DNA from 3 places in the Ralstonia condita genome. Region 1 is predicted to be linked to each of the others. Evidence: predicted binding sites of a transcription regulator. Region 1 holds the regulator's gene; each other region holds the start of a gene.
What was found. The regulator FliA, encoded in region 1, starts transcription of late flagellar genes. The targets are predictions, from matches to a motif close to CTAAAGTTTNNNNNNNNNNNGCCGNTA.
Positions count from the first base shown of each region.

Region 2: the regulator FliA is predicted to act here: its motif matches at 7,558-7,584, upstream of flgM (flagellar biosynthesis anti-sigma factor FlgM).
Region 3: the regulator FliA is predicted to act here: its motif matches at 7,252-7,278, upstream of flgK (flagellar hook-associated protein FlgK).

Region 1 is NZ_CATYWO010000002.1:896,722-906,405, forward strand. Features, by position in the region: gene flhB (flagellar biosynthesis protein FlhB) at 1-411, shown strand, start outside; gene flhA (flagellar biosynthesis protein FlhA) at 829-2,919, shown strand; gene flhF (flagellar biosynthesis GTPase FlhF) at 2,916-4,715, shown strand; gene R2N03_RS10615 (MinD/ParA family ATP-binding protein) at 4,729-5,469, shown strand; gene R2N03_RS10620 (RNA polymerase sigma factor FliA) at 5,478-6,239, shown strand; gene R2N03_RS10625 (nucleobase:cation symporter-2 family protein) at 6,663-8,078, shown strand; gene R2N03_RS10630 (hypothetical protein) at 8,255-8,776, shown strand; gene R2N03_RS10635 (hypothetical protein) at 8,818-8,976, opposite strand; gene R2N03_RS10640 (GntR family transcriptional regulator) at 9,449-9,684, opposite strand, start outside.
Region 2 is NZ_CATYWO010000002.1:421,671-431,354, reverse strand. Features, by position in the region: gene R2N03_RS08550 (putative bifunctional diguanylate cyclase/phosphodiesterase) at 1-1,981, opposite strand, end outside; gene R2N03_RS08545 (H-NS histone family protein) at 2,913-3,203, shown strand; gene R2N03_RS08540 (GntR family transcriptional regulator) at 3,309-4,037, shown strand; gene R2N03_RS08535 (porin) at 4,298-5,356, shown strand; gene R2N03_RS08530 (LuxR C-terminal-related transcriptional regulator) at 5,469-6,164, opposite strand; gene R2N03_RS08525 (flagella synthesis protein FlgN) at 6,618-7,079, opposite strand; gene flgM (flagellar biosynthesis anti-sigma factor FlgM) at 7,201-7,521, opposite strand; gene flgA (flagellar basal body P-ring formation chaperone FlgA) at 7,633-8,508, opposite strand; gene flgB (flagellar basal body rod protein FlgB) at 8,904-9,359, shown strand; gene flgC (flagellar basal body rod protein FlgC) at 9,517-9,684, shown strand, end outside.
Region 3 is NZ_CATYWO010000002.1:407,590-417,273, forward strand. Features, by position in the region: gene R2N03_RS08430 (beta-ketoacyl synthase N-terminal-like domain-containing protein) at 1-274, shown strand, start outside; gene R2N03_RS08435 (hypothetical protein) at 271-705, shown strand; gene R2N03_RS08440 (hypothetical protein) at 763-1,197, shown strand; gene R2N03_RS08445 (class I SAM-dependent methyltransferase) at 1,242-1,970, opposite strand; gene R2N03_RS08450 (NAD(P)/FAD-dependent oxidoreductase) at 2,122-3,381, shown strand; gene R2N03_RS08455 (YoaK family protein) at 3,429-4,172, opposite strand; gene flgL (flagellar hook-associated protein FlgL) at 4,235-5,194, opposite strand; gene flgK (flagellar hook-associated protein FlgK) at 5,262-7,199, opposite strand; gene flgJ (flagellar assembly peptidoglycan hydrolase FlgJ) at 7,315-8,400, opposite strand; gene R2N03_RS08475 (flagellar basal body P-ring protein FlgI) at 8,417-9,535, opposite strand; gene R2N03_RS08480 (flagellar basal body L-ring protein FlgH) at 9,546-9,684, opposite strand, start outside.

The sequences.
Region 1 (9,684 bases):
CAACGCCGCATGATGGCCGACGTGCCCAAGGCGGACGTCATCGTCACCAACCCGACGCACTACGCCGTGGCACTGCGTTATTCCGAGACGGAGGGCGGCGCACCCCGTGTCGTGGCCAAGGGCGCCGACATGGTGGCGGCCAAGATCCGCGAGCTGGGGACCGAGCACAAGATCCCGATTCTGGAAGCGCCGCCGCTGGCCCGTGCGCTGTATCGCCATACCGAGATCGGCCACCAGATTCCGGAAGCGCTTTATGCGGCTGTTGCCGAAGTGCTGGCCTACGTCTACCAGCTGCGCCGCCTGCATCAGGTGGGTGGCCGTGCCCCGGTGCGCCCGACCGACCTGCCGGTGCCGGCCGATATGGACCCAGGGCCACAGCCCGGCCCGGACGACGAGCCCGAAGACGCATAAAGCGTCGCCTGTCGAGCAAAAAGCTCCATGCGCCGAGCTCCGAGCTTGGATCGCCGAGCAAAAAGCTCCATGCGTCGAGCTCTGAGCTCGGCTCGCCGAGCAAAAAGCCTCGCGCGCTGAGCTCCGAGCTCGGATCGCCGAGCACAAAGCTCCAAGCATCGAGTTCAGAGCTCGGGCTGCCGAGCAAAAAGCCTCGTGCTCGACACTTTTAGCTCGGCGAACGGCTGTTTGAGGCTCGCGGATGTCTCGCTTGGCGCGCAGTTTGGGCCAGACGGCGCCAATGGCCGCTTCCGCACCCCCCGGTGGGAGGGTATTTCAAAGAAAAGCCGCCTTTTGAGCGGCTTTCTCGCTTCTTCGATCTGGCAGCTTGCCCGGCAAGATGGCATCCATCGAAAAGCCCCCCGCTGCCCGTCATCCATGAACGCCGCACTGCTCCGAGTTACCGACATCCTGCGCCGGGGCGACTACCGCTCGGCCGCCGGTCCGGTTCTCATCATCCTGATTCTGGCGATGATGGTGCTGCCGCTGCCGCCGTTCATCCTGGATCTGCTGTTCACGTTCAACATCGCGCTGTCGATCATCGTGCTGCTGATCAGCATGCACACGCTCAAGCCGCTGGATTTCTCGTCGTTCCCGAGCATCCTGCTGATCACCACGCTGATGCGGCTGTCGCTGAACGTGGCGTCCACACGCGTGGTGCTGATGGAAGGCCACACCGGCCCCGACGCCGCCGGCAAGGTGATCGAAGCCTTCGGCCACTTCCTGGTGGGTGGCAACTACACCGTTGGCATCGTGCTGTTCGTCATTCTGGTGATCATCAACTTCATGGTGATCAGCAAGGGCGCGGGCCGTATTGCCGAGGTCAGCGCGCGCTTCACCCTGGACGCAATGCCCGGCAAGCAGATGGCCATCGACGCCGACCTGAACGCCGGCCTGATCCGCGAAGACGAAGCCCGCAAGCGCCGTACGGCCATCGCGCAGGAAGCCGAATTCTTCGGTTCCATGGACGGTGCCAGCAAGTTCGTGCGCGGGGATTCGGTGGCGGGTATCGCCATCCTGCTCATCAATATCGTGGGTGGCCTGGCCGTGGGCGTGCTCCAGCACGGCATGGATATCGGCCACGCGGCCACCAACTACACGCTGCTGACCATTGGCGACGGCCTGGTCGCACAGATTCCGGCGCTGGTGATCTCTACCGCGGCGGGCATCATGGTCAGCCGCGTTTCCACCGATAAGGACGTCGGCCAGCAACTGTCGAGCGAGCTGTTTGCCATGCCGCCGGTGCTGATGACCACCGCCGGCGTGCTGGGCGTGCTGGGCATGGTGCCGGGCATGCCGCACATCCCGTTCGTGCTGTTTGGCGGCGGCCTGGGCTACCTGGGCTGGTACCTCAAGAAGAAGCGCGAAGTGCCCGAGGTGGAGCCCGTGCTGCAGGCCATTGCCCCGGTGGATACGCCCGAGGCGAGCTGGGACGACGTGTCGTGGGTCGACGTGCTGGGCCTGGAGATCGGCTACCGCCTGATCCCGCTGGTCGACAAGAGCCAGGACGGCGAGCTGCTGCGCCGCATCAAGGGCATCCGCAAGAAGTTCACGCAGGACATGGGCTTCCTGGCGCCGGTGGTGCACATCCGCGACAACCTGGAGCTGGGTCCGTCGTCGTACCGCATCACGCTCAAGGGCGTGGAGATCGGCCACGGCGAGGTGCAGCAGGGCAAGTTCCTCGCCATCAACCCGGGTGGTCAGGATGGCCGCCTGGGCACCCAATTGCCCGGTACCCCCACCGTGGACCCGACCTTCGGCCTTCCGGCCATGTGGATCAGTGCCGATGTGCGCGACCGCGCCCAGGCCGAGGGCTACACCGTGGTCGATTGCAGCACGGTCATCGCCACGCACGTCAATCAGTTGATTTACACCCATAGCACCGAGCTTCTCGGCCGTTTGGAAGTGCAGCAGTTGCTCGATCATTTGGCCAAGGAAGCACCGAAGCTGGTCGAGGACGTTGTGCCCAAGCTGTTGCCCGTCGCGACCGTGCAGAAAGTGCTGCAGAACCTGCTGGACGAAGGCCTGCACATCCGCGACATCCGCACCATCGTCGAGACGCTGGCGGAACACGGCGGCAGGACGCAAGACCCCGCCGAACTCACCGCCGCCGTGCGGATCGCGCTGGGCCGGGCGATTGCCCAGCAGCTCTTCCCGAACAAGACCGAAATGCAGGTCGTCACGCTCGACCCGAATCTGGAGAACATCTTGGTGCAAAGCGTCGTTGGCTCGAATGCCGGCCCGATCGAACCGCAACTGGCCGATTCGCTCATGCAAGCGGCTGCGGATTCGTCGCGTCAATACGAACAGATGGGTCAGACGGGTGTCCTGCTGGTGCCGCCCGCGCTGCGTCCGATGCTTGCCCGCCTGTTCAAGCGTGCCGCACCGAGCCTGCGCGTGCTGTCGCACGCTGAAATTCCAGATCACCGAACGATTAAGGTTGTCGCCATGCTTGGAGGCCGCGCATGAAAATGCATCGATTCACCGGACTGACGTCGCGCGACGTGCTGCGCAAGGTCCGCGACCAGTTGGGCGATGACGCGCTGATTCTGTCGAACCGCGCCGTGCCGGGTGGTATCGAAGTCATTGCGGCCTCCGATACCCATCTGGATGCGCTCATCGATACGCAGTCGATGGCGCCCAGGACTGCCCAGCGTCGTCCGATGGCGCCTGCGCCTATTCCCGAGCCCGCTCCGGTCGCTGAAGCGGTCGCGCAAGCGCCTGCCGAGGAACCGGCTCAGGCCGAGACGGCCGCGCCGGCTGTGGCCTCGAATGCGCTGGCCCGCCTGCGCAACCGCTTCATCGCGTCGCGTCGCAACACCGTGCAGGAGGACGCGCCCGCCGGCCAGGCCAAGCCCGCGGGCAGCACGCTGCAGACGCGCGTGGATGATGACGTTGCACTCGATACACCGGCGGACGATCCGCTGTTGGCGTCCACCCGCATGCTGGCGGGCCTGTCGCTGGACCGCGCCACCCAGGATGCGGCCGAGACGCTGGCCAGCACGGCGCAGTTCATTGCCCGCCGCACCGTTGTGCAAGAGGAAGAACCTGCCGAGTCGGTCAAGCGCACGGCGGCCCGCCGCGAGCACGATGAGAAGCCGGCCACGCTTCGCAGCCTCGCCGAGCGCGTCGAAGCACAGGCGCGTGCCGCACGCACCGAGTTGCAGGCCGAGGCCCGCAAGCCTGCAGACATCTTCGTCCGCATGGAAGACACGATGGCCAAGCCGGAGATCGTGCGCGATGACATGAGCCTGCAACGCTCGGCCATCCAGGCGGATTTCAAGGCCGAGACCGATGCCATGACCCGCCGCATGGTCGGCGAGATCGAAACGCTCAAGAGCACGCTGAACGACGCCATGTCGAGCCTGGCCTCGCTGGGCGTGAAGCTGGGCGACCCGGTGCGTACGCGCCTGTTCCAGACCATGCTCAACGCAGGGTTCTCGGCGCAGCTCACGCGCTACGTGCTGGAGAACATGCCGCAGCACGACTCGTATGAAGGGGCGCTGGACTTCGTGCAGCGCGCAATCGAAAAGAACCTGGCCGTGGTACCGGACGAAAACAGCCTGCTCGACCAGGGTGGCGTGTTTGCCCTGATGGGCCCGACCGGCGTGGGCAAGACCACCACGACCGCCAAGCTGGCCGCGCGCTTCGTGCTGCGCCATGGCGCATCGCGCGTGGCGCTGCTCTCGACCGACAGCTACCGGATCGGCGGCCATGAGCAACTGCGCATCTACGGCAAGATCCTGGGCGTCTCGGTGCATGCCGTGAAAGACGCGCAAGACCTGAGCCTGGCGCTGAACGACCTGCGCGAGAAGCACGTCGTGCTGATCGACACCATCGGCATGAGCCAGCGCGACCGCGCCGTGTCCGAGCAGATGGCGATGCTGCATGCCGTGGGCCCGTCGATCAAGCGCCTGCTGCTGCTCAACGCTGCCAGCAACGGCAAGACGCTCGATGAAGTGGTGGGTGCCTACCGCGACGCTAACCTGGCCGGCTGCATCCTGACCAAGATCGACGAGGCCGCCTCTGTGGGCCACGCGATGGACGTGATGATCCGCCGCCGCCTGCCGCTGCACTACGTGTCGTACGGTCAGCGTGTGCCGGAAGACATTGCGGTGCCCAACAAGAAGCTGCTCATCCACCGCAGCTTCCGCGCGGGCGCGGAGCAGTCTTCGTTCGCACTGGATTCGGATGAGTCGCTGCTGGTGGCGCAAGGTGCCGCGCGCAGCCGCGAACCCGGCCTCGCGGCTTTCGATTTCGCCTGAAAAGGGGGCGACCATGACGATGCCATTCGTCAAAGACCAGGCCGCCGGGCTGCGCCGCATGCTCGGCCAGGCCACCAGCCGCCGCGTGCTGGTGATTGGCGCGCAGGAGCAGGTCGATGACTTTGTCGACAACCTGCGCATCGCGCTGTCTGCGATGGGCCGCGACGCGGCCGTGGTGAGCGCGCAAGCCACGCTGGCCGTGGCCGGCATGCTGGAGCAGCACGACGACACGGCGGACGTCACCCTGGTGGCCGCGCATTTCGGAACGCGCGCGCTGAGCACCGTGGCCGAAGCCTGCGATGACGTGCTGCTGACCTTCTCCGATAGCCCGGAAGGCATCAAGAGCGCGTACACGCTGCTCAAGAAAACGGCCGTGCTGCAAGGCAGCGCCGGCATCCGCACCGTGGTGTGCGGTGCGCATTCGGTGGATTCCGCCGTACGCGTGTTCAGTAACCTGGCCAACACCGTCGGCCAGTACCTGAACACCCGCATCGATTTTGCCGGCTACCTCCCCGAGGATCGGCACGTTGAACTGGCGCTTTCGCTCGGCAAGGCCGTGGCCAGCGCGTTTCCCGCATCGCCCTCGGCCGTGGCCTTCCGCCAGCTTGCCGAGGAGATGCTGAGCTGGGCCAGCGCCGAGGCCCAGGCCGGCGAGGGCGAGACGCCGTCGCGGGTAGTGGTGTCGGCGCAGACACAGACGACGTCGATACCGACGCCCCGCGCCTCTGCGCGCGCGGCCGAGATGGTTTATTGAGGCGCGGCATGAACGAGGCGCCAAAGGCAGGCATGGATATGTACACCGCAACCGGTCGCAAGACCAAGTCCGACGAGATGGCCACGTACGCACCACTGGTGCGCCGCATCGCCAACCAGATGATGGTGAAGCTGCCGGCCAGCGTCGAGCTGGACGACCTCATCCAGGCCGGCATGATGGGCCTGCTCGATGCGCTGTCACGCTACGAGGAAACGCAGGGCGTGCAGTTCGAGTTTTACGCGGCCCAGCGTATTCGCGGCGCCATCCTGGACGAACTGCGCGGGTCCGACTGGCTGCCGCGCGGTCTGCGCCGCAACGCCCGCACGATCGAGCAGGCGATCCAGAAGCTGCAGCAGCAGAAGGGCCGGGCGCCCACGGAAACGGAAATCGCCGCCGCGCTCGGCATGTCGCTGGCCGAATACCAGAAGCAACTGGTCGACCTGCAAGGCAGCCAGCTGCTGTATTACGAAGATTTCGACCGCGAAGACGCCGACGCCTTCATCGAGAACCGCGCCGCTGAAAACGGCGCCACCCCGCTGGACCAATTGCTCGACCACGACCTGCGCGAATCGGTGGTGGCCGCCATCGAAGGGCTGCCCGAGCGCGAAAAGCTGATGATGAGCCTGTACTACGAGCAGGACCTGAACCTGCGTGAAATCGGCGCCGTGATGGGCGTGTCGGAGTCGCGCGTGTGCCAGATCCACAGCCAGGCCATTGCGCGCATCCGCGCCAGGCTGCGCGACCGCGCGTGGCTGCCGACGCCGACCTGATATCGCCCACCATCCCACTGCCAGTTGCCTAATGCGCGGCCAGCGAGTCACCTCGCGGCCGCGCTTTTTCGTTGGGCGGCGCCGTGGCAAGGCGCGCAGCGGCGGCATCCCGCACCCATGTCTGGCCATGCCGCAACAGGCAGGTGCGAGGCACGCTGCTCGATTCCCGAGGCGTATCGACTTTCACGGGGTGCAGGCGCAGCCGGGCGCCGGACAGGTTGATCAGCGCGCACATGCATTTCGGAACGCAAAATATGTACACAAAAGATGCTGCGAATTGTTGACAGGATGAATGGCCGCCGCCAAGATGCCGGCAAATGCGCGGCATCACGCCGCGCAAATGTCGGCAGACCGAGTACCTTGCCCCGTCTGCCTCAGCACGCTCCCGGCACGTACACGGGGGCGGCCCCTGGAGACAAGACCATGCGCCAATCCCCCGGCCAACCATCGCCTGCTTCGGCGCCCCGCGTCGATCCCGTCAACGAACGTCTGCCGCTGCCCCGTCTGTTTGCGCTGGGGCTGCAGCACCTGCTGGTCATGTATGCCGGCGCAATTGCGGTCCCGCTGATTGTCGGCAATGCGCTGGGCCTGTCCAAGAGCGATCTGTCGTACCTGGTCAATTGCGACCTGTTTGCGGCGGGTATCGGCACGCTCATCCAATCGCTCGGGTTCCTGATCTTCGGGATCCGCCTGCCGGTCATGATGGGCGTGACGTTTGCTGCGGTGGCACCGATGATCGCCATTGGTGTGGAGCCCGGCATGGGGCTGCCCGGCATCTTCGGGGCGTCGATCGTCTCGGGCGTGTTCGGCATCGCCATTGCGCCGCTGATGGGCCGGTTGCTGGGCCTGTTCCCGCGCGTGGTGACGGGCACGGTCATCATGCTGATCGGCTTTTCGCTGCTGAGCGTAGGCATCAACTGGGCCGCGGGCGGCCAGCAGATGATTCCGCAGGTGGTCGACGGCGTGAAGCACATGGTGCCGAACCCGGCGTTCGGCGATCCATTCGGCCTGGCCATCGCAGCGCTCGTGCTGGTGACGATCCTGCTGCTGACGAAGTTCGGTAACGCACTGCTGTGCAATATCGCGGTGCTGCTTGGCATCGTGACGGGCACCCTGGTGGCGGCGGCGTTTGGCAAGGTGTCGCTGGCCGATGCGAGTGCCGCGCCGCTGATGACGCTGGTGACGCCGTTCCACTTCGGCATGCCGAAGTTCGAGTTGTCGGCCATCATCTCGATGTGCATCGTGATCGTGATCACGCTGGTGGAATCAACCGGCATGTTCCTCGCGCTGTCGCACGTGGTGGGCAAGCCCATCTCGCGCAACGAACTCACCAACGGCCTGCGTGCCGACGGTCTGGCGACGGTGGTGGCGGGGGTGTTCAACACGTTTCCGCATACGTCGTTCTCGCAGAACATCGGGCTGGTGTCGATCACGGGCGTGCGTTCGCGCTATGTGGCGGCCGCCGGCGGGTTGCTGCTGATCGTGCTGGGGCTGTTTCCGAAGCTGTCTTACGTGGTGGCTTCCGTGCCGCAATACGTGCTGGGCGGCGCGGGCATCGTGATGTTCGGGATGGTGGCCGCAGCCGGCATCCGCATGCTGGGCATGGTCGACTTCCAGCAGCAGCGCCACAACCTGTTGATCATCGCCGTATCGGTCGGCTTTGGCATGATGCCGACGCTGGCGCCGGCGTTCTTCCACCACTTTCCTGACTGGACGCACCCGATCACCCACAGCGGCATCGTGCTGGGCACGCTGGTGGCCGTGGTGCTCAACGCCTGGTTCAACGGCATTCGCGGCTCGCACGAAGTCATGCACGGCGCGGCCGCCGCGGCGCACTGAGTACCGCATCCCTTGCACACGCAACACCCCGCTTTCAGGCGGGGTGTTTTGCTTTGGCGACACCATGTTCTGCGCAAGCGTTTGCCGCGCCAGCGTGCCGCACGACGCATGCGTTTTCACCGTTCTGCAAATAAAGCGCTCTACGGTGTCCCGATCTTCCGGGGATGGGGTATGCCATGCAGGCACTGGTAGGACGATTTGAAAAAACCGCGGCGGGGCGCAGCGAGATCGCCACGCGCGGCGGCACGTTGTGCCGCTCGAGCCGCGCACTGCTGATCATGGTCGATGGCCAGACAGACGCCCAGGCGCTGGCAGCGCGTGCCGGCCAGCTTGGCCTGGAGGCCGGCGCGGTGATCGCCTTGCTGGAGGCTGGGTTCATCCAGCGAGCCGATGCCGCGCAAAGCGCACCGGTGGCTGGGCCGCCCACGCCCGTCCAGACGGCCATCACGCCGCACCGCAAGCGTTCGGTGGCTGCAGCGCGCATGTATCTGATGGACATCGCCGCGCGCACGTTCAGTTCGGTCGAGCATCCGATCCGCATGCGGCTGGTCGAGGCCACTGACTGCGCTTCTGTGGAATGTGCATTCGAAGCGCTGGTGGCTGCATTGCGCGAGGCGACCTCGGCGTCGATGGTGGAACAGGTCGAGTTATCGTTCCCGGGCTTTTTGCCGGCCGAGGAAAACCGCCTGCTGAGTTGAGCGTGTCCGGCATCGGCAAACCGGCGCGCCACTTATCTGGGTCAGGGCCGGCTGCCGCCACCGCTCTCCGGATACCCACGGCCTCCGCACGGTTCGGCATGCGCCGACGGTGCTGAGAGAATCGCAAAGGTTCCGATGGTGCCGCCAATCACCGTCAACAGGGCAACGGCGAGCAGGAAACTTTTCATCACGCGTTTCATGGCTACCCCCTGGGTGGCAGGCGTTATCGCTTGAAGTGTAGTTCGCGCTAAGACCAGAACAAATGCGAGCGCCCATCAGATGCCGCGATGCATCACTCGAATGCGTGTGAGGATTATCGTGGTCGAGCGGCAACGAACCATCGCTGGTTCGTCGAAGCCATGCTGTGAAAAGGCCTCGCTGGCAGCTCGTGGGGACTTGGCGATCGTGCGAGCACATAAGCGGTTCGACCCACCAGAGGCAGAGTTCTCTTTTCGCCGTGCTCGAATTGCAAGTCGAAGGCGAGGCTGCAGTCCTTACCTGTGCGCGTTTGGCTCATTGCGAAAATGTGAACTAAGCCTAGTCACAGGGTCGGCCAAGAATCGCTGCCGCTGCCTGCAGACGATTGTCAATGAACGTCAAGCAGCTATCCAGGGGGCTTTGCCTTAACGCGCGCCAGTGGCCCTGCTGCTGCGCTTCAACCGAGTTGTTTGCTTAGCCCAGCGACGCTGTCATGCACGCAAGGAGGTGTGTGGCCGCGCCTTCCAGGTGCCCTTGAAGCCTCCGAACGGCCTGCTCTGTTTCGCCTCGAGTTAGATGCTTCACGATAGCGTCATGTTCGCTCAGCCAACGAGGTTTCTTTACCGGCATCGTGGCGTAAGCGCTGATGAACAGGACACACGTCCGACGCAGGGCTTCGATCATGGCAAGCTGGCGCTGCCGTCCTGCGA
Region 2 (9,684 bases), 480 kb from region 1:
CCGCCACGAGTTCGCCCGAAGCCAGCGCGTACTTGGGCTGATAGACCAGCCTCACCTGACCGCGCGCGAGTGCGCGGCGCATGCGCTCGTTCAGGGTGAAGCGGCGCAGTATCTGTGTTTCCAGCGCGCGCGAGTACCGCGTGACGCGGTTGCGGCCGTTCTCCTTGGCGCGATACATGGCGGCTTCGGCACGGCTGACGAGCGTGGAGGCGTCGCCGCCGTCTTCCGGAAACACCGCGATGCCGATGCTGGCCGACAGGTGGACTTCGCGCTCGCCGCCGGTAAACGGTTTGGCCAGCGCGCCGAGCACCTGCAGGGCGAGCGCGTCCGCCGCATCGGGATCGTCGATCGCCACGCTGAACTGGTCGCCGCCCAGCCGCGCCACCAGCGCGCGCTGCCCTGCCTCCGCGCGGATGCGTTGTGCCGCCACATTCAGCACTTGATTGCCGATATGGTGGCCCATTGCCTCATTGACCGTCTTGAAGTGATCCAGCCCGACATATAGCAGCGCCGACTGGCCGGTCGAGGGCAGTGCCAGGCGCGCATCGAGCCGCTCGATGAAAGCAGCGCGATTGGGAAGGCCGGTCAGCGAGTCCTTGGTTTCCAGCAGGCGCAGCTGTTCGTAGGTCGAGCGTTCGGCGGTGATGTCGGTGAAGATGACCAGCACCGCATGCGGCGAGGCGCTGTCGGGCGAGAACATCGGCAGGACCGACTCGCGCAGCCAGACGATCTGCCCGTTACCGGCAGGCACGCCGACGACGACATTGCTGATGGCCCGTCCGGTCCGTGCAGCCAGCGTGGTTGGCCATGCCGCGCGAGGCAGGATTGCACCGTCTTCGCCAAAGACCATGTCGCTCAGGGACATGCGTGGGCGGCCCTTCCAAGATGTGCCTGTGAGGTGGAGGATCTGCGCCGCGCTGCGGTTGTATGAGAGCACGCGCCCGTCAGTGGAAAGCGTGAGCACACCCTCGCTCAGGTGATTGACGACCAGCCGGTACTGATCGCGCAAGTCGCGCGCCTGGCGGTATTCGCTCTCCAGGCGCAGGAGCTTGACCAGGGCGCTGGTGTAGTGGGCGCATGCGCTGCGCAGGATAGCGTCGTCGGGCGTGAGGCGCGCGGGCGCGGCATAGAACAGGCATAGCAGATCGTCGCCCATCGACATGTCGCGTGGCTGCGCCGGAATGCGGCACAGCCACGCGGGCAGCGCGATGCCCAGCGCGCACGTGAGCGTCTCACGCAGGGCGGTTGGTGCATTGGACAGGCGGATCAGTTCGATGGGCGCCAGCGCGCCCAGCAGCGGCGCGACGCGAGCAAGTTCGATATCGACCTCGGGCGCGGTTGCTTCTCCACGGCGTGCAAGTTGCACGCGCGCACCCTGCGTGCCGTAGAGCCTCGCTCGCCCGGAAACGACGCGCACCACCACGCACAGTACGTCCGGTAGTGCCGCCTCAAGCGCGCGCAGCACGGCATGCAGCCGCTCGCCAAGCGACGCCGCTGATGGCAACGTGGACAAAAGATGGTCCAGATGTTCGTGCGGTAGCGCCGCCCCGATGGCTTCTGCACTCAGGACGCGCTCGGCCGGCTTGCCCGGCAGTTGCGCATCGAGCGGCATGGGCAGCCCATGGACGACAACCTGTTGTGCGGGCAGACCATCGAAGCGGGTGGGCGTCACAGTCAGCCGAACGGTCACCGGTTCAGTGGACGCCTCAGGAGACCTCACGGAGGCCAGCCGTGCCGCCGGTGTGGCCGCGACTTCCGGCGCGATGGCGTGAGCTTCGACGGTGCCGGGCGCGGCAGGCGAGGTCGGCGCATCCAGAAAGAAGCGCGAGAAGGGTTCTCCCAGCAGCTCGTCTGCAGAGCGCGCGCGCACCATGCAAACGCCCGCCGCATTGGCGTACACGATGCGGCCCTCGAGAACGACATAGAGGGGCACAGGCAGGCTTTGCGCCGACAGCGGGTAGGAAATCGTCTTGCATCCCACGCTCCAACCAAAGTGTGGCCCACGATATCGCGTGACGCAGGGATCCGCAGGCGACGAAATGGGGGCTGGCCGGCGGAAGTGGAGACCATGACATTCATCATGCGCAAAAGATTCACGCCATGCAAATTGTTAATTTGTGCTGAATACAACACATACCGGGACTGACTGGTCGCCGGGGCGCGGATGGGTCAGGCCCCGGTACAGCCCGTGTTGACCCGTTGACCTGATTGCGGCCAGTGGGTCTCGTCCTGCTTGGACGCGCGAACACTTGGCTGCGGAATCGTTCGATTTGGGGGGGCAACGGCGTCCATCTCAGGGCGCGCATTCATACAGGTGTACCTATCGCCAGAATGAAATCCGCATCGATGCGTTCAATTGGCCTTGGCAGAAAGAATTGCGCCGAGGCAGCAAAATCGAAGGCCTATCCGCACGCCAAATCGCGAAGCAACCGGTAAAACGACACGGTACGGACGCATTGGCCGCTGCCGTGTTGCGCCGCCTGCCAAGACACGCCCCGCTTTGAAAAATCTTCCACAGCAAATCGGCGGGGAATTACTTTGAGCATCAGCGCCCGTCCATTCCAATGTCTTCAGCTTGCGTGTGAACCCCGATTACGCTGGCGGCGCAGCGGCAATGGTCGCCAAACACCGTTGCCAGCAAGGTGCCGGACTTGCGCGAGGGCTGTGAATGCGGCGCTGGAATGCAACGCGGTATCGGTTTGAAGTCAAGTGATGTCGCGCGCGTTAATCCAATGCTTCAATTCGATTTTTGTGGTGGATTGCACAGCATCCGATGTGCGTGAATTGATTGATGCGAGCGCATGTGCTTGATGGACGCTTGCGGTACGGAGGGGCAATGTTGAAAAATCGTTTCTGTTAAGAATAGAATTGATCTAATATCTGACCCACACCAGACTTTATCCGGAGCGTATATGGCGACATACAAGGAATTGATTGCCCAAAAGGCCAAGTTGGAAGAACAGATCGAAACCGCTCGCGCCAAAGAGCTGGAAACCGTGATCCAGCAAGTGCGCCAGACGGTTGCCGAATATGGCCTGACGGTTGAAGACCTGGGCTTGGCGCCGCGTCGCGGTCGCCGTGCCGGTGCCAAGGCGCCGGTCCCTCCCAAGTATCGCGATCCGAAGACAGGTGCAACATGGTCGGGTCGCGGCCGTGCGCCGGCCTGGATCGGCAAGAATCGCGACAAGTTCCTGATCGCCTGATCGCCTGATTGGCGCCCAGCGCGCACGGCAATTGGAAATGGCCCACCTCATGCGGTGGGCCGTTTTCATTGGCGCGCGCCACGATCATTCCGGTATAACGTGCGCATGACGCCCCGCCTGCCTAAATACCTTGAACTGGCCGATCGCATCCGGCTCGACATCCTGCATGGAGCGTTGCCGGCCGGTAGCGTTGCGCCCAGTGAGAACGAAGTGGCTCTGCGCTACGGGGTATCGCGGCTGACGGCGCGCCGTACGCTGAACGAGCTTGCGGCGCGCGGGCTGCTCAAGCGCTCGCGCGGACAACGCAGCGTAGTGCTCGACCGGGTGGGGCCGCATCGGCCGGTACTTTACGCGCCCGGCCAGTCGGATGCGGCGCTCGAGTACACGCCTGGTGCCGTCTATACCGTCAGTGCGTTCCGGCTGGAGCCGGCCGATCACACCGTGGCGGCCGCCCTGGGGCTTGAGCCGGGCGCGCAAGTCGCCTTCGTCGAGCGGCGCGCCCAGGTGGGTGGGCAGCCGGTCATGCTCTTGCGCACGTGGTTGACGTCGCGGCTGGCGGCCATGCTCGAGGCGCGCGACTTCGAGGACCGTCTGTTCGTACAGGTGTTCCAGCGCGCCAACCTGACCATCGCCCGCTCGCGGGAGGCCCCGCTGGCCTGCGTGGCAGATGCCCATCAGGCCGCGCAGCTTGACGTGAAGGCCGGGGTACCGCTGGTGCGCGTGCGCCGCATCGGCTACAGCGTGGCCGACATGCCGATTTCGCTGACGTATTGCGATTTCTCGCCCGATCGCTACACGCGCGAAGTTGACATCCGCGTCCTGCAAAACGACTGATCCGACACTGCGTCAGTCCGGTGCAGAAACCGCGCTACACACCCCTATGCGGGGACTTGTCTGCCTGGGGTATTCAAGCTAGTCTGCGCCCCTTCCCAAGCAAACGTATTCACCCGTGATGCCACGGCCTGCCGGCAGCGTATTGGCACGGCTGTTGCATTCACTCGCGCCGACGCTGCGCGGCAGGTTGAGCCACCCGCCCGCGGAAAGCGCACTCAGCCGATTCAACACAACGGAACCACACGAGGGAGCAATCAATCATGCAATTCAAGCGACGTTTCAAGCTGGCGGTGCTGGCCGCCGCAGCCCTGACCGCGGGCGCGGCCCAGGCACAATCGTCCGTCACGCTCTACGGCCAGGTGGACGCCTGGGCGGGTGCAACCAAGAACTTCGGCCAGGACCGTGCCTGGGGCGTCAATTCCGGCGGCATGTCGACGTCGTACTGGGGCATGAGGGGCAGCGAAGACCTCGGCAACGGCCTGAAGGCGATCTTCACGCTGGAAGCCTTCTTCCGCCCCGACACCGGCAAGGCCGGCCGCTTTGACGGCGACCATTTCTTTGCCCGTAATTCGTTCGTCGGCCTGGAGTCGAACACGTGGGGCTCGGTCAAGCTGGGTCGTAACACCCCGCCGTACTTTGTTTCGACGATCCTGTTTAATCCGTTCATCGATTCGTACACCTTCTCGCCGATGGTGTTCCATACCTACCTCGGCAACGGCCGTACCGGTGCTGCGGGCATTTCGGGGCTGGTGGGCGATTCGGGCTGGGACAACTCGATCATGTACTCGACGCCTGACATGGGTGGCCTGACGGCCAACCTGATCTACGGCGCGGGCGAGCAAGCCGGCCACAACGGTCAGAACAAGTGGGGCGGCAGCCTGCTGTACTTCCGTGGCAACTTTGCAGCCACGGCGGCGTTCCAGCAGGTGCGCTTCGATGGCGCGCCTGGCGACCTGAACAGCCTGGTGGCTGGCTTTGCGCGCCAGACGGCGGGGCAGTTGGGTGCTACCTACGACTTTGGCGTGGTCAAGCTGTACGGCCAATACCAGTACATCAAGAACACGATCAGCACCGGCGACGCCAAGAGCAACGGCGGCCAGCTCGGCGTGTCGATTCCGGTGGGCCCGGGCAGCGTCCTGGCGTCGTACGCGTACACCAAAACGACGGGCGCGGCAGACGTCAAGCGCAACACCTGGGCGGTCGGCTATGACTATTCGCTGTCCAAGCGCACCGATGTGTATGCAGCGTACTTCCGAGACAAGGTGTCCGATCTGTCGTCGGCTGATACGTTCGGCGTGGGCGTCCGCGCAAAGTTCTAAATCTTTTGCTTTCCTTGTCGCCGCCCGCATGTCGACAGTGCGGGTGGGTGCTTCCAGCGGTGCCCCACCAGGGGCGCCGCTTTTTTGTGATGCGGCGGCGATGGAAAAAGCGTCAGCCGGTACGCGCCAGGCGCAGAGGCGGCTCGGCCAGCTGCGGGTGATTCAACAGCATCGCGCCGCGCTGCGTGGCGACGAATACGGCCTCGGTGCGGCTGCGGACTTCCAGCCGGCGATAGAGCGCGTTGATATGCGCCTTGGCCGTCGCTTCCGAAATGCCGAGCATGCGGCTGATGGTTTTGACGGGGTGTCCGCGTGAGAGCAATACCAGGATCTCGTATTGGCGCTGGGTGAGTCCGAGCATTGCGCAATCGTTGTTCCCGCCGGGCGATGCCGCGGCAATGGCCTCTGGCCGGGCGAGCACGACGGAGGCCGGCACATAACGCCCGCCTGCCAATACCAGTTCCAATGCCGCTGCGATCAATTTGCCGGAATAGCTTTTCAGCAGATACGCTGAAACATTCAACTGCATGAGCGCGCGCACATGCGCGGCGGAGTCCGTTTCACCCAGCACGGCGATATGCCTCGGGCGCGGCTGTTGCAGCAGCCGGGAAAGGGCCGGCACATCGTCGATACCCGGTATGGGCAGGCCGACCAGCGCCAGTTCGGCGTCCGCATGCGCCGCCAGATTTTCGAAGAGGGTCTCGTCCGGCTCGACACTGACGACCTCGGAAATGGCCGGCAGGGACTGCAAAACATGGGTTGCGCCAGCACGCACCAAAGGGTGGGCCTCGACTACGATTGATTTCACTGCGCCGCCTGTCTGGTTATGGTTGTTTGCCCATTTCCGGAATCAGCTGGTGCTACGTCGATTTGGATCGGCGCGATCCAAACCAATACAGACGTTGCTGGTAGAAATGCAACGGCGCGCGGTTTCGGTATGTTTCCCCGTTCAACCGGTGGTCACCTGGGTAAGGTGCCGCCGGGCCAAAACCTTGGCACGCCGTTCAGGCGCAATTTCCTTCCGGTTTTCTTGTTTATGTCGCCAGGCGCGGAGGATTAACCCCGCCAAAATCCGCAGAATAAATCCCCAGCATGCTTGTTGCACCCATCAATGGGATGTAAACCCTTTTATCTACCCGGATGGACGCGTGTACTAGGCCCCTCTATAGATAGCAGGATCAGAGGGCAGCAGCTAGCCCCACTTCACGCGCATTGACGTGCACGGAAGGCGGCGTACAGCAGCAGGAGGGCGCGTCGAGGCTTACTGCGCAACCACCGAGAAGCGCGGCATCGACAGCGGTTGCTTGCCATCCCGGCCATAGGGCGTGCCGCCGCCGTTGTTGGCCGCATGCAGCACGGACAGCGCATTCTGCGTGGCGCGCAGGCGCAGGTCGATGAGGGTGCCGTTTTCGATATTGCGCTGGCGCAGGGTGCGTGCGAGCGCGAGATTCTCGTCGAAGAGGCGGCTGGCGGTGTCGTCCGAGCGGAGGTATTTGACCAGCCCATACGGGTCGGCGCCGCCATGCTGCGCCCACCAGAGGCGGCGCTCGCGATCGGCTTCGCCCAGGGCGGTGAGCTGCTTCTGCTTGGTCTGCGTGATGCGCTCGAGTTCGGCCATGTCGCCGTCGCGCAACGCCTGCGCTTCGGCCTCCAGCGTCTGGGTGGCGGCGCGCAGCAGTTCCTGTTCGTCGGCGAGGGTGCGGATCAGAAGAGTGTTGTCCATGGCTACTGCCTCCAGCAGGGTAGCTTGGGCAGCCGCCGGCTGGCATACCGCCCCGCCGCAGTCAGCCCGTGTGGGCCGGCGGCGTCATCAGAATTGGGGGACGGAAGACGGGAAGCTCCCGTCAGACCTTCTTGGATCGCGTGGAGAGCAGCGATTGCGCGGCGGAAAGCGCCGCATCGGCGATCTTGCCGGCGTCCATCTTGAGCGTGCCGCTCTGGATGGCGCTGCGGATCTGCTCGACGCGCGCGGCGTCGAAGTCGCCGCTGCCCACCTGGCGCGAGACGCGTTGGACCGATAGCGACGGGGTGTCGCCACTGTGGCGCGCCGAGCCCGAGGCCGCGGTGCTGGCCGGAGTCGTGCTCGCGGCACGCGTCGACCCGGACGTGGCGTCCTTGGTCGGCACGGCGGCCGGTGCGTTGTTGACGATATGGTTGATTTTCACGGGTGTCTCCGAAGAGCGCGTTCATCCTAACACCCATATCGGCCAACCCCGACCCAAACTTTAGCGGGGAACATCGACGGATCATCACACTGTGCAAGTGATTAATTCGTCTCAAAACTGAATGGCAACCACGCCAACAGACTGCGCGATGCCCGAAACGACGTTGCCGTTGGCGGTCCGTACCTGCGCAACCTGGCCCACTGCGGCCTGATTCAGGGCGCGCCCGTCGCTTGTAACCTGGAAGCCACCCCCTTCAGCGACAAGCTTGACGGTCTGGCCGGCTTGCACGGCAATCGGCAGGCGCAGGCTTTCGGCGCGCAGCGGCTGGTTGGCCGCCACGCTGGTCACGAGCACGCGGCCGACCACGTCGGCGGGTTGCTGCACCACGGAGGGCGGCAGCATGGACAGGTCGCCGGTACGGGCTTCGAGATCGCCCATGTCGAGCGTCTTGCCGGGCGACAGTTGATGCGAGGCCACGTAATACGTTCCCGTGATCTGGATGGTGGCCGGGACCCATGCCGCCCAGGCATGCGGGGAGCGGCAGCGGACCCCCACTTGTATACGGCCGCGCAGGCGGTTGGCGGCCGGCAGCATCAGGTCGATCTGGTCGCACGGCTGGTTGGCAATGCGCGGGTCGACCGGGCCGACCTCTACGGATGCGCGCGGCGCGCCTGCGTCATTCGTGCCACCCAGGATGTCCAGTTGCGATTGCAACTGCTGCTGAATCTGCATCTGGATCGCGTTCGGACCCTGAATGGTCGTGGTGGCGGGCTGGATACCTTGAGCGGGCGTGTGCAGGTTGGCGGCCGCCGGCGGGTAGCCGACCCGCACCATGCCCTGGGCGCGCGCCAGGATCGGATGGGCGAGGCTTGCCAGCAGCGCCAGCGCCAGAACGGTCAGGATTCCGCGCCCGCGCGCGGCCGCCCCCACGGCCGTGGCGCCTGATCGGGTCGGGGGGTGCGCGCTGCGTGCAAACCGCGTGGACATGGAAAGCCCTCCATCAAAAGTCCGGTGAAGTGTAGCCACGCGTGTGCGAGGGCCAAATGCGGAAATGTCGGTCAATCCCCCCCTTATTCGGACGAATGCGCTTGCGCACCGGCCCCTAGACTTTGCAACGTGGTGAAGTCCCTGGCGTTGCGCGGTGTGTGCTCTTTGCTCGCGCGACCTGCCCCGGCGGCTGTTTTCCCGACGGCCCCCGGATCCGCAGACAGGCTTTCGCCACTGAGGCTGCATGACGGCAACTCAGCAACAAGCGGTTTGGGAGACGGCATTGGCGGTTTTGAAGGGGCCGCCAATGCCGGTGTCTCGGTCCCACGGCATTCGAAACACGAACCCGGCGGGTGGCGCAAGCAATCACGCGCCACGCGCGAGGAATGGCAAACATGGTCGACAAGCTGGATCAGTTGTTCGGTTTTCAGGAGCAGGCACTGCGGCTGCGCTCGCAGCGGCATCAGATTCTGGCCTCGAACATCGCCAACGCCGACACGCCCAACTACAAGGCGCGCGACTTCGATTTCCAGTCGGCGCTGCAGAAGGCGGTCGGCCAGCAAAGCGGTAACAGCCTGCCGATGACGGCAACGGCTGCAGGCCATCTGACGGTTGACGGCGCGCCGGCCGGTGAAGTGGCGCTGATGCAGGCTTCGCTGTCGCAGCAGACCAAGGCGCTGCAGGGCGACGTGCAGTACCGCACGTCGCAGCAGCCGTCCATCGATGGCAATACGGTGGACATGGACGGCGAGCGCATGCGCTTCGCCGACAACACGGTGCGTTACGAGGCAGACCTGAACATCGTGACGCAGAAGATCAAGTCGATGCTGGCGGCCATTCAGAGCAGCTAGCGCGGCGCAATAGGCAAGACGATCGCGCAGCAGTCAGGCGCGGCGAGAAAGAGGGGCGGGAGTGATGCGGCGCCCCGGGCCAGGCTGATCTGGCCCGGAGAGCGCCCACACAACAACGGACGCAGTCCGGAAACAGCTTTAAGACAGCGGAACCAACATGTCGCTATTCAAGGTGATGGATGTGGCTGGCAGCGCGCTCACCGCGCAGTCCAAGCGCATGAACGTCGTAGCCTCCAACCTGGCCAATGCCGAGAGCGTGACGGGCCCGAACGGAACGGCTTACCGTGCCAAGCAGGTGGTGTTCACGCCCGTACAGGAGTCTGAC
Region 3 (9,684 bases), 490 kb from region 1:
GACCGGCCATCCGCCCGGCGCAGCAGGCGTGCACGAAGCCATCTATACGCTGCTGATGATGCGCGACGGCTTCATCGCGGGTTCGACGAGCATCGAAGCCGCCGACCCGGCGGTGGGCGATATGCCGCTGGTACGGCAGACGCGCAGCGCGCGCATCGAACGGGCGCTGTCCATTTCCTTCGGGTTCGGCGGCAGTTGCGCCGGACTGATGTTCGACGCCGCCAACGGCGAATCCTTCACGCAACAACAACAAGTACAGGAATGCTCTCGATGAAAAACCGACTGCTACTGGCCGCCAGTACGCTCGCCATGCTCACCCCGGCGGCGCATGCGCGCACCGAGGTTGTGACCTACCCCATCCAGCCCGTGCTGCAATCGCAGCCGTTCGCACCCGGCGTGGCACTCTATTTCGGTAACCAGGCGCACCCGGCGGTGTTGTCCACCCTGGGCGAAGTCACCAAATCGGCGCATCCGCCGCGCAAGACGGCCACGCAGGTGGAGATCTGCAATGCCACATTGGCCGACGCCCTGCGCCAGCTTGCGAACCCCGCACACGACCGTGGCGCCAATGCCGTCATCAACATCAAGACGAGCTTCCATTCGAACGAAAGCAATGACGAGACGAACTACACCTGTGGCGTCAGCAGCGTGTCGGCCGCGCTGCGCGTGCGCGGCGAGCTTGTCACCGTCGATCCGGCCAAGTAACCCGTCGTCGCAGCACCCTTCCCCAACCCTCGATATCCACCCACCAAGGAGTCTTGAATGAAACGTCACCTGATGCTTGCTGTCCTGTGCGCGGCCACGATGAGCACCGCCTTCGCCCGTAACGATGTCCGCACGTATCCCATTGATGCCGCGCTCAAAAGCGAAGGCGCAGACAAGGTCGGCAGCGACATCGCGCTGGTCTTTGACGGTCAGCAGCACGCTGCGGTCGTGAAATCGATGGGGGAAATCGCCACCAACAAAAAGACCAACGGCGTCGGCCGGAGTGACGAAGCTGCATGCCAGCACGTGTTTCTGTCAGCGGTGCTCACCTTGCAGGAGCGCGCTCGCGAGATGGGCGGCAATGCCGTCATCAATATCAAGAGCAACTACAAGAACAATCTGACTTCCAGCGCGACTGATTTCACATGCGGATCGGGCGCCATCATGTCTGGTGTGGCGCTCAAGGGCGAGGTCGTGACGCTCAAGAAGTGAGCCGCATGGTTGCGCTGCCTGCCAGCCCGACGGGCCGGCAGGCGTCAGGCAAGAGGTTTGACAGCGGCGACGTTGACCAGCGTCTCGCGCCGCTTGCCAGGCTTGGGACGATGCAGGCCCAGACGCTCGAACAAACCAAAGTCGGCTGCCCGGCTCCACCAGAGATACGGCAGCGAAACATGACGCGGCTCGAAATGAAAGCCGCCCGTGCGCAGCATCTGCAGATAACCGTCTGCGCTTTTCTGCACATGCATCGGATGCCGGAACAGCAAGCGGATCACCCAGGATTTGATATACGCATCCGTGGATTCGGCAAACAGCAGCAAGCCGCCCGGTTTCAATACGCGGTGAAACTCAGCCAGCGCGCGCTCCTGCTCGACCAGATGATGAAACGTCTGATGGCAAAACACGATGTCGGCGCACGCATCCGGCAGCGGCAGTGCCGCACAATCGCCCTGCAGGATGTCCACTGGTGTACCGATGGCGCGGGCGGCTTCACGCGCCGCGTCGAGGGATGGCGCGTGACAGTCCACACCGACGATGCGCTGCGGAGCAAACGCTTGCTCCAGCAGGCGGAATGAGATGCCCTGCCCACAACCCACGTCCACCATGACGGGTGCGGCGGGCAGCGGGGTTGTGATCAGACGCCTGAGGTCGTTGATGGCCACACGCAATACATGATGCTCCCACGTGTGCGTGCGCAGAAACCAGACGCCAAATGCGGTTTCCGGAATAGATGAACCAACATGTGCAGGCGTAGACGTAGTTTCCATAATCGAAAAATGACGTGGTGAAAATCGGCGAAGCATGTAAGGCCGGCGCATTGTACCGACAATGAACAACGGTTTTCAAAGCCCATTGAACGACGTAGCATCGCGTTTTATCCCGGCACGCCACCCAACACAATCCATTCACAAATCATCAATGCGTCCAGATATTTCCAACATCGAGAAACACGAGCACATCGACGTCGCCATCATCGGCGCGGGCCCTTCGGGTGCGGTGGCGGCGGCCCTGCTGCGAAAGGCGGGGCGCAATGTGCTGGTGCTCGAACGCCAGCATTTTCCACGGTTCTCGATCGGCGAGAGCCTGCTGCCGCAAAGCATGGCGTATCTGGAACAGGCAGGAATGCTGCAGGCGGTGGTGGAAGCCGGATTCCAATACAAGAACGGCGCGTATTTTGTCCATCATGACAAAAGCGCCGCGTTTGATTTTCGCGATAAACATTCGGCGGGCTGGGGTACGACATACCAGGTCGAGCGCGCGACGTTCGACCAGGTCCTGATCGACTGTGCTGTGCAACAAGGTGCGGAGGTACGCTTCGGCCATACCGTGCGTGCCATGCACACGGGTGATGCCCCCGTGCTGGAAGTGGAGGACGAGGCAAGTCAGGCCTATGCCGTCCACGCCCGCTTCGTGCTGGATGCCAGCGGCTTCGGCCGGGTGCTGCCGCGCTTGCTGAACCTGGAAGCCCCGACCGGCATGCCGACGCGCGCCGCGCTGTTCTCGCACGTGCGCGACGCCCTGCCCGCCGGCAGCACCGACCGCGACAAGATCTGCATTGCCGTGCACCCCGATCGTCGCGATGTCTGGTACTGGATGATCCCGCTGGCCAACGGCCGCTCGTCTGTCGGCTGCGTGGCCGAAGCCAGCTTCCTCGATGTGCCGGAAGCCGAGCGTGAAGCGACGTTGCGTCGCCTCGTCCAGGCCGAGCCGAATATCGGCGCACTGATCGGCGACGCGCCATTCCTGATGCCGGTGCGGCAGATTGGCGGCTACTCGGCCAACGTCGAGCGCCTGTATGGCCCTGGCTATGCGCTGCTGGGCAATGCGGGGGAGTTTCTCGATCCGGTGTTTTCCTCGGGCGTGACGATTGCGCTGCGCTCGGCGGAACTGGCCGCGCGTACCCTCGTACGCCAGCTCGATTGCAAGGCCGTGGATTGGCTTGCCGACTATGACCGCCCGCTGCGCAAGGGTGTCGACACATTCCGTGCCTTCGTCGAGCGCTGGTACACGGGCGAACTGCAGGACATCATCTTCCACCCGCGCCACTCGCCTGGCATCCGCCGCATGATCAGCGCGATCCTGGCCGGCTATGCCTGGGACGAGACCAATCCGTTCGTCGCCGACCCGGTGCGGCGTCTCAATACGCTGCACGAAGTCTGCCGGATGGAAATGGCCTGACAGGCCGACCCGCAACGCTCGCCTGGCCGGTCGCGGCCTGGGCGCGCTTACCGACGGCGTGCCAGCAAGTCATCCACCACCGGCACCACGGCCAGCAGCATCAGGATCGACGCCAGCGGAATGGTGGCGGCATAACCCAGGTGCTTGAATCCCAGCGCGCCCGTCACCCCGCCCACGAAGAACATCGCCAGCAACGAGGCCAGCAGCCGCAGCTTGGGCCGGTTGGCGACCACGGCGGGCAGATTGCGGTGGCCTTGATTCCAGTACAGCGCCTTGCCGATCTCGATCCCGATGTCGGTGGCCAGCCCCGTCACGTGCGTGGTCCGGATCTCAGCCTTCGAGATTTTCGTGATGATCGCGTTCTGCAGGCCCATCATGAAACACAGCAATGCCACCGTGGCCGGTACGAACACCACGCGGTATTGCCCGAGCGACGTGCCCATCAGACCGAAGAGCAGCAACAGCCCGGCCTCGAGCATCAGCGGCAATGCGAATTCGCTGTGCGTGCTGCGGCGGCGTCCCCAGTTGACCATGACGGCCGTGCAGGCTGCGCCGCACACGAACGCCAGCAGCGAGGCAAAACCCGCCAGCACGAGGACCGCGTTGCCCAGAACGAGATCGTCCGCCATCGCCGAAACGATGCCGGACATGTGGGACGTGTACTGCTTGACCGCGAGAAAACCACCCGCATTGGCGGCACCGGCCACGAAGGCGAGCGACTGCCCGAGGCGCCGGTTGGCGTCGTCGGTGCGCTCGGTGCCCGTCAGGCGACGGAGGTATTGGATGGGCATGACCAGTCCAGGCGGTAGTGGAGCCGACATTATGCGCCGCGCCCTGTCACCGCCTCGTCAGGTCAGGGGTTGATGTACTGGAACAGCGACATGCCCTGCATGGCGGTAAACGTCTTCTGCGCAGCCTGCAGCGACACCTGCTGCTGCGAGAACTGCGAGATGGCGCTCGTGTAATCCACCGACTGCAGCTTGGAGATCTGCTCCTTCAACTGCTCGCCGTAGTTCGAGCCGCTGCTGTTGAGCGTGGTGATCTGCGCCTGCTGCGTGCCCACCGTCACCTGCGCCTGCAGTGCGACCTGATAGGCATTGTCCAGATTGCCCTGCGCCGTCTGCACGGCCTTCTGCAGGTTGGCAACGTCAGTGGCCTGGGTGGCGGCGTTGATCGGGGTCGAGAGCGCCGTGATCAGGTTTTCGTATGTCTTGAAGATGCTCTGATTGGCCGACGGATTGGCAGGGTCGGTATTCGGTATGCGCACGAACACGGAATCGCCCGCGACCGAATTCGGCATCGAGATGTTCTGCGAGACCTGCACCGTGGGAGGCTGGCCGGTGCCGACATACTGGACCGAGCCGCCCGAGCTGACAAACGGATCGGTCGTGCCGTTGGCACCGCCGAACAACGCCACGCCCGACGGATCACGCTGGTTGGCGATCGACAGCAATTGCTGATACTGCTGCTTGACCTGCGCCAGCACGCCGATGCGTTGCGAATCCGTCATCAGCGAAGTGTTGGCCCCCACCATCGACTGCTTGCCCTGCTGCAGCGTCGTCACCAGGTTGGTCAACGCCGACGAGACGTTCGTCAGCCGTGCGTCCGTTGCGTCACGGTTGACCTGGTATTGGTCATTGGCGTCCTGCGTCTGCTGCAGTTGCGCCATCTGGCCAAACGCGCTCGGGTTGTCACCCGCGCTATTGAGCGCAATGCCGCTCGCGAGCTGCTGCTGCAACGTCAGCAGGTTCGATTGCGTGTTCTGCATTGAGGCGCTGGACAGCGCGAAGAACTGGGCGGTACTGACTCGCATGATCGATCCGGGCGGATGGCTATAGAGCGTGTAATCGGCAGTCTGGCGTGATTCTTCAGTGGCGCGATCAGCCGTTGGCGATCGACAGCAGCGAATCGAACAGCGAATTGGCCGTCTGCATGACCTTGGCCGCTGCCTGATAGGCCTGCTGGTACTTCATCAGGTTCATCGCTTCATCATCCAGATTGACGCCCGAGACGGATTGCTGCTGCGACGTCGAGCTTGCCAGCAGCGCCTTCTGCGACGTCAGATTGGTACCGGCCGTGTTGGCCTGCACACCCACCTGCGTGACCAGACTGTTCCAGGCCGTACCGATGGAGGCGGTGCCACCGTCGAGCAGCGTGGCGTTGCGCAGACTGGCAAGCGCACTGGCGTTGCCGTTGTCGGTACTGTTGGCCGTATTGGCCGAGATGGTGAAGGTATCGCCGTTGCCGGGCGTGCCGGAGAGCGTCATCTGCACGCCGTTGAAAACGTACGTCGCGCCCTGCGTGTAAGGTGCGGTGCCGCCGGTGTAGGTGGTGGACGTGCCGTTGGCAGTCACCGTCACGGTGCTCGGAAAGCCCGAGAGTGACCCGCCCACCGCCGAACTGTAGGTCAGGCTGATCGGCGACGTGAGCGGCGAACTGGCGTACGTGCTGTTCACACTGAGGGACGACACTGCTGCGCTACCCGTGTTGTTGCTGCCCTGGGTGAGCACCACCGGCGTGGCGGCCGCCACGTCGTGATAATCGGTGGTCAGCGTCTGCATCGTGGCGGCGGCGTCGGCGGTCGGACGCACGAGGAAGGAGTCGCCGCTGTTCATCGTGCCCGACAGGTTGAGCGTGACGCCGTCGATGATGGTCGGCCAGCTCGTCACGGTCTGAGACGCAGAGCCGTCCGGATAGTGCGAGATGGTGTAGGCGCCGCCCTGGTACTTGACCTGGTAGTCGTAACCCTGGCCCGCGTTGGCGTTGGTGATGCTGGCCGTGAGGGTGGCGCTGCCGGTGTTGTTGCTGCTGGCTGCAACGCTGGGCCCGGCCACCGAGAACAGATCGGTACCCAGGTTTCCGTTGGCATCCATGCCCAGCTTGTTCTGCGTGTTTACGTCGGCCGACACGGCTGCGGCGAGACGGCCGAGGCTGTTTTGCGCCGGAATGAGCGTGTTGCGGCGGAAATCCATCAGCCCGCCCAGCGCGCCACCGCCCAGTTGGCTGTCATCGATGGTGACCGTACCAGCCGGACTCTTGTAGCCCACCGACAGTTGCGTCGGGTCGTACTCCGACGGCACTGCCGTCAGCTGATAACTCTGGTTGCCCTGCACCAACGCCTGGCCGTTGCCGACGTAGATGTTGTATTGCCCGTCGCCGGTCTGCACCACGCTCGCCTTGATCGACTGGTTCAGCGTCTGGACAAGCTGATCGCGCTGGTCACGCAGATCGTTCGCAGGCTGACCGGTGGAGGCCTCAGCCTTGGCAATCTGGTCATTCAGGGCGGCGATCTGCTGGGCGGTGCCGTTGACGGAGCTGATCTGCGTCTGCACCTGCGTATTCACCTGCCCGGACAACGCATTCAGCTGCCCGGCAATGGAATTGAAGCGGCTCTGCAGACCGGATGCCCCGTTCAGAAACACCTGACGCGCAGTCGTGCTGGATGGGTTGGAGGCCAGCCCATCGGCGCCATTGAAAAAACTGGTGAGCGCCGAACTGAGGCCACTGTTGGAGTCCGACACGTATTTGCTCAACCCCGAAAGGAGGCTATTGAGCTGGTCAGCCGCGCTCGTGGCGGCCTGGCCGTTCTGCACCTGCGCGGTCAGAAACTGATCGTAGATGCGCTTGACGGTCGTGACATTGGCACCCTGGCCCAGATAGCCAACGCCCGCGTATAGCGGAATATTCTCCGTCTGCACGGCTTCCTGCCGCGAATAGCCTGGAGTATTCGCGTTGGCAATGTTGTTGCCGGTCACCTGCAAGTTGATATCGGCAACCCGCAGGCCGGTCGCGCCAATGTTCAGGAGGGAGCTGCTCATGGTTGTCTCTGTGCGGGCGGCACGATACCGCCGGGATGGGCCCTGGAAACAACATCGGCCGGCTCAGGACAAACTTGAGTCGGCCGACGCAATTAAATGTGATCAAGAATCAACTTCAAACGATCTGTCTGAGCACCGCCATGATCTTGTTGGCGTAATTCGGATCGGTCGCATAGCCCGCCCGCTGCAGGCCCTTGGCGAATGAAGCCGCGTCGTTGCCGTTGCCCGCCGCCACGACATGGCTGTAGCGCGGGTTGTTGGCCAGCAGGTTCGCGTAGTCCTTGAAGGCTTCCGCATACGAGCCGTACGCACGGAACTTCTCCTTGACCTTGTGCGCGACGCCGCCGACGTATTCGGTGGTGGTCACCTCGGCCGTCTTGCCCGTCCATGATCCGCCAGCCTTGATGCCGAACAGGTTGTGCGTGTTGCTGCCGTCCTTGGCATGGATCTCGCGGCGCCCCCAGCCGCTCTCCAGCGCGGCGTGGCCGATCATGAAGTTGGCCGGAATCCCCGTTTCCTGCGCCGCCTGCGTGGCGTGGCCGATCAGCTTGTTGTAGAAGCTCGTCATGCGTTCGCCGCGCGGCTCGGATGCCACGGTGGACAGATCCACGTCGGGCGGTGCGCTGGCGGTGTTGCTTTCGGCTTCGGCCTGCTTGCGCAGGGCAGCCAACGCGCGCTGCACGCGCGCTTCCAGGCCCGGTCGCGGCACGGTGCTGATCCCCGAGCCATCGTCTTCCACGCCGGAGGCGGCAGATGCCGCCATGCTGTTGAGCGACGAGCGCGCGATCGCCTTGGCCGCGTCGGTGGCAGAGCCGCCCGCGCCGGGCAGCGCGGTATTCGTTGCCGTCGTGCCCGACAGGGCTGTATTCACCGGCCCTCCGGCATCCGGGTTCACTCGGTTGGCCTGGCGCAGCATCTGCTTCAGCAGTTGATCCGCCACGCCCACGCCGCGCGCGGCCATGGTCTGCGAGAGCTGCTGGTCAAGCATCGACGTGTACATCTTGCTCGACGACGAATCGAGCAGCCCAGTCTGCGGCGACGCATCGCGCATCTGCTTGAGCATCATGTTCACGAAGATCGCGTCGAACTGCTTGGCGACGGTTTTGGCTGCGCCGGTCGGGTCCGTACGCGCCGCCTGCTTGAGCGACTCGAAACCCTTGGAATCGAGCGCCAGACGGCCGGTGAGGTCGGTCGGGTTCATCTTGGCCTCCCCCGCGTCAGATGATTTCCAGGTCGGCGCGCAGCGCGTTGGCCGCCTTCATCGCCTGCAGGATCGAGATGAGGTCTTGCGGGTTGGCGCCGATCGCATTGATGGCCTTGACCACATCTGCCAGGTTGGTACCGCCCTTCACGTTGATGAGGCTCCCTCCCTGTTGCTTGACCTCGATGTTCGAGCGTGCCGCGGCCACGGTCCGGCCTTGCGAGAACGGCGCAGGCTGGCTCACGACCGGTTCGGTGCTGATGGTGACCGAGAGATTGCCATGGGCCACCGCGCAGGGTTCAAGCTTGACGAGCTGGTTCATCACGACCGAGCCGGTGCGAGCGTTCACCACTACGCGTGCCGCAGCCAGCGCTGGCGTGACTTCGATGTTCTGCAGCTTGGCAACAAACCCGACGCGGTCGGAGGCGAGCGCCGGTGCGCGCACGTTGATCGTGCGGCCGTCGGCGGCCTGCGCGGTGTCCATGCCAAACTGCTTGTTGATCGCGTTGACGATGTTCTGCACCGTGCCGAAATCGGTCGTGCCAGTGTCGAGCTGAATGCTGCCGGCCTCACCCACCGAGGCCTGCACGGCACGTTCCACCGTTGCCCCGTTGGCGATGCGGCCAGCGCCGAGCTGATTGATCTGTACCTTGCTGCCATTGGCTGCCGCGCCTGCGCCGCCAATCACGACATTGCCCTGTGCCAGCGCGTAGAGCTGACCGTCCACACCCTTGAGCGGCGTGAGCAGCAGCGTGCCGCCGCGCAGGCTCTTGGCGTTACCGATGGAAGACACCGTCACGTCAATCGTCTGGCCAGGCCGTACGAACGCCGGCAGCGTGGCCGTCACCACCACGGCAGCCGTGTTCTTGAGCTGGATGCTCGCCCCGGCCGGCACGTTGATGCCGAACTGCGTGAGCATGTTGTTGAAGCTCTGGATCGTGAACGGCGTTTGCGTGGTCTGGTCGCCGCTGCCGTCCAGGCCGACGACGAGGCCGTAACCGATCAGCGCGTTGTCGCGTACGCCGGCAACGGTGGTCAGATCCTTGATGCGGTCAGCATGTGCCGTGGTCGGAACAACCGCCGAAATCGCGCTCAGTGCCACCAGGGCCGCGCCGATGATGCGATGCAAATTCATGGCAGCTTCCTCAGAACGGCGACACGGTCAGGAAGAACCGCGACAGCCAGCCCATCTGCTGCGACTCGGCCACATAGCCCGTGCCGCGATATTCCATGCGTGCGTCCGCCACCTGGGTGGACAGCACGGTGTTCTGGTTGTTGACGGTG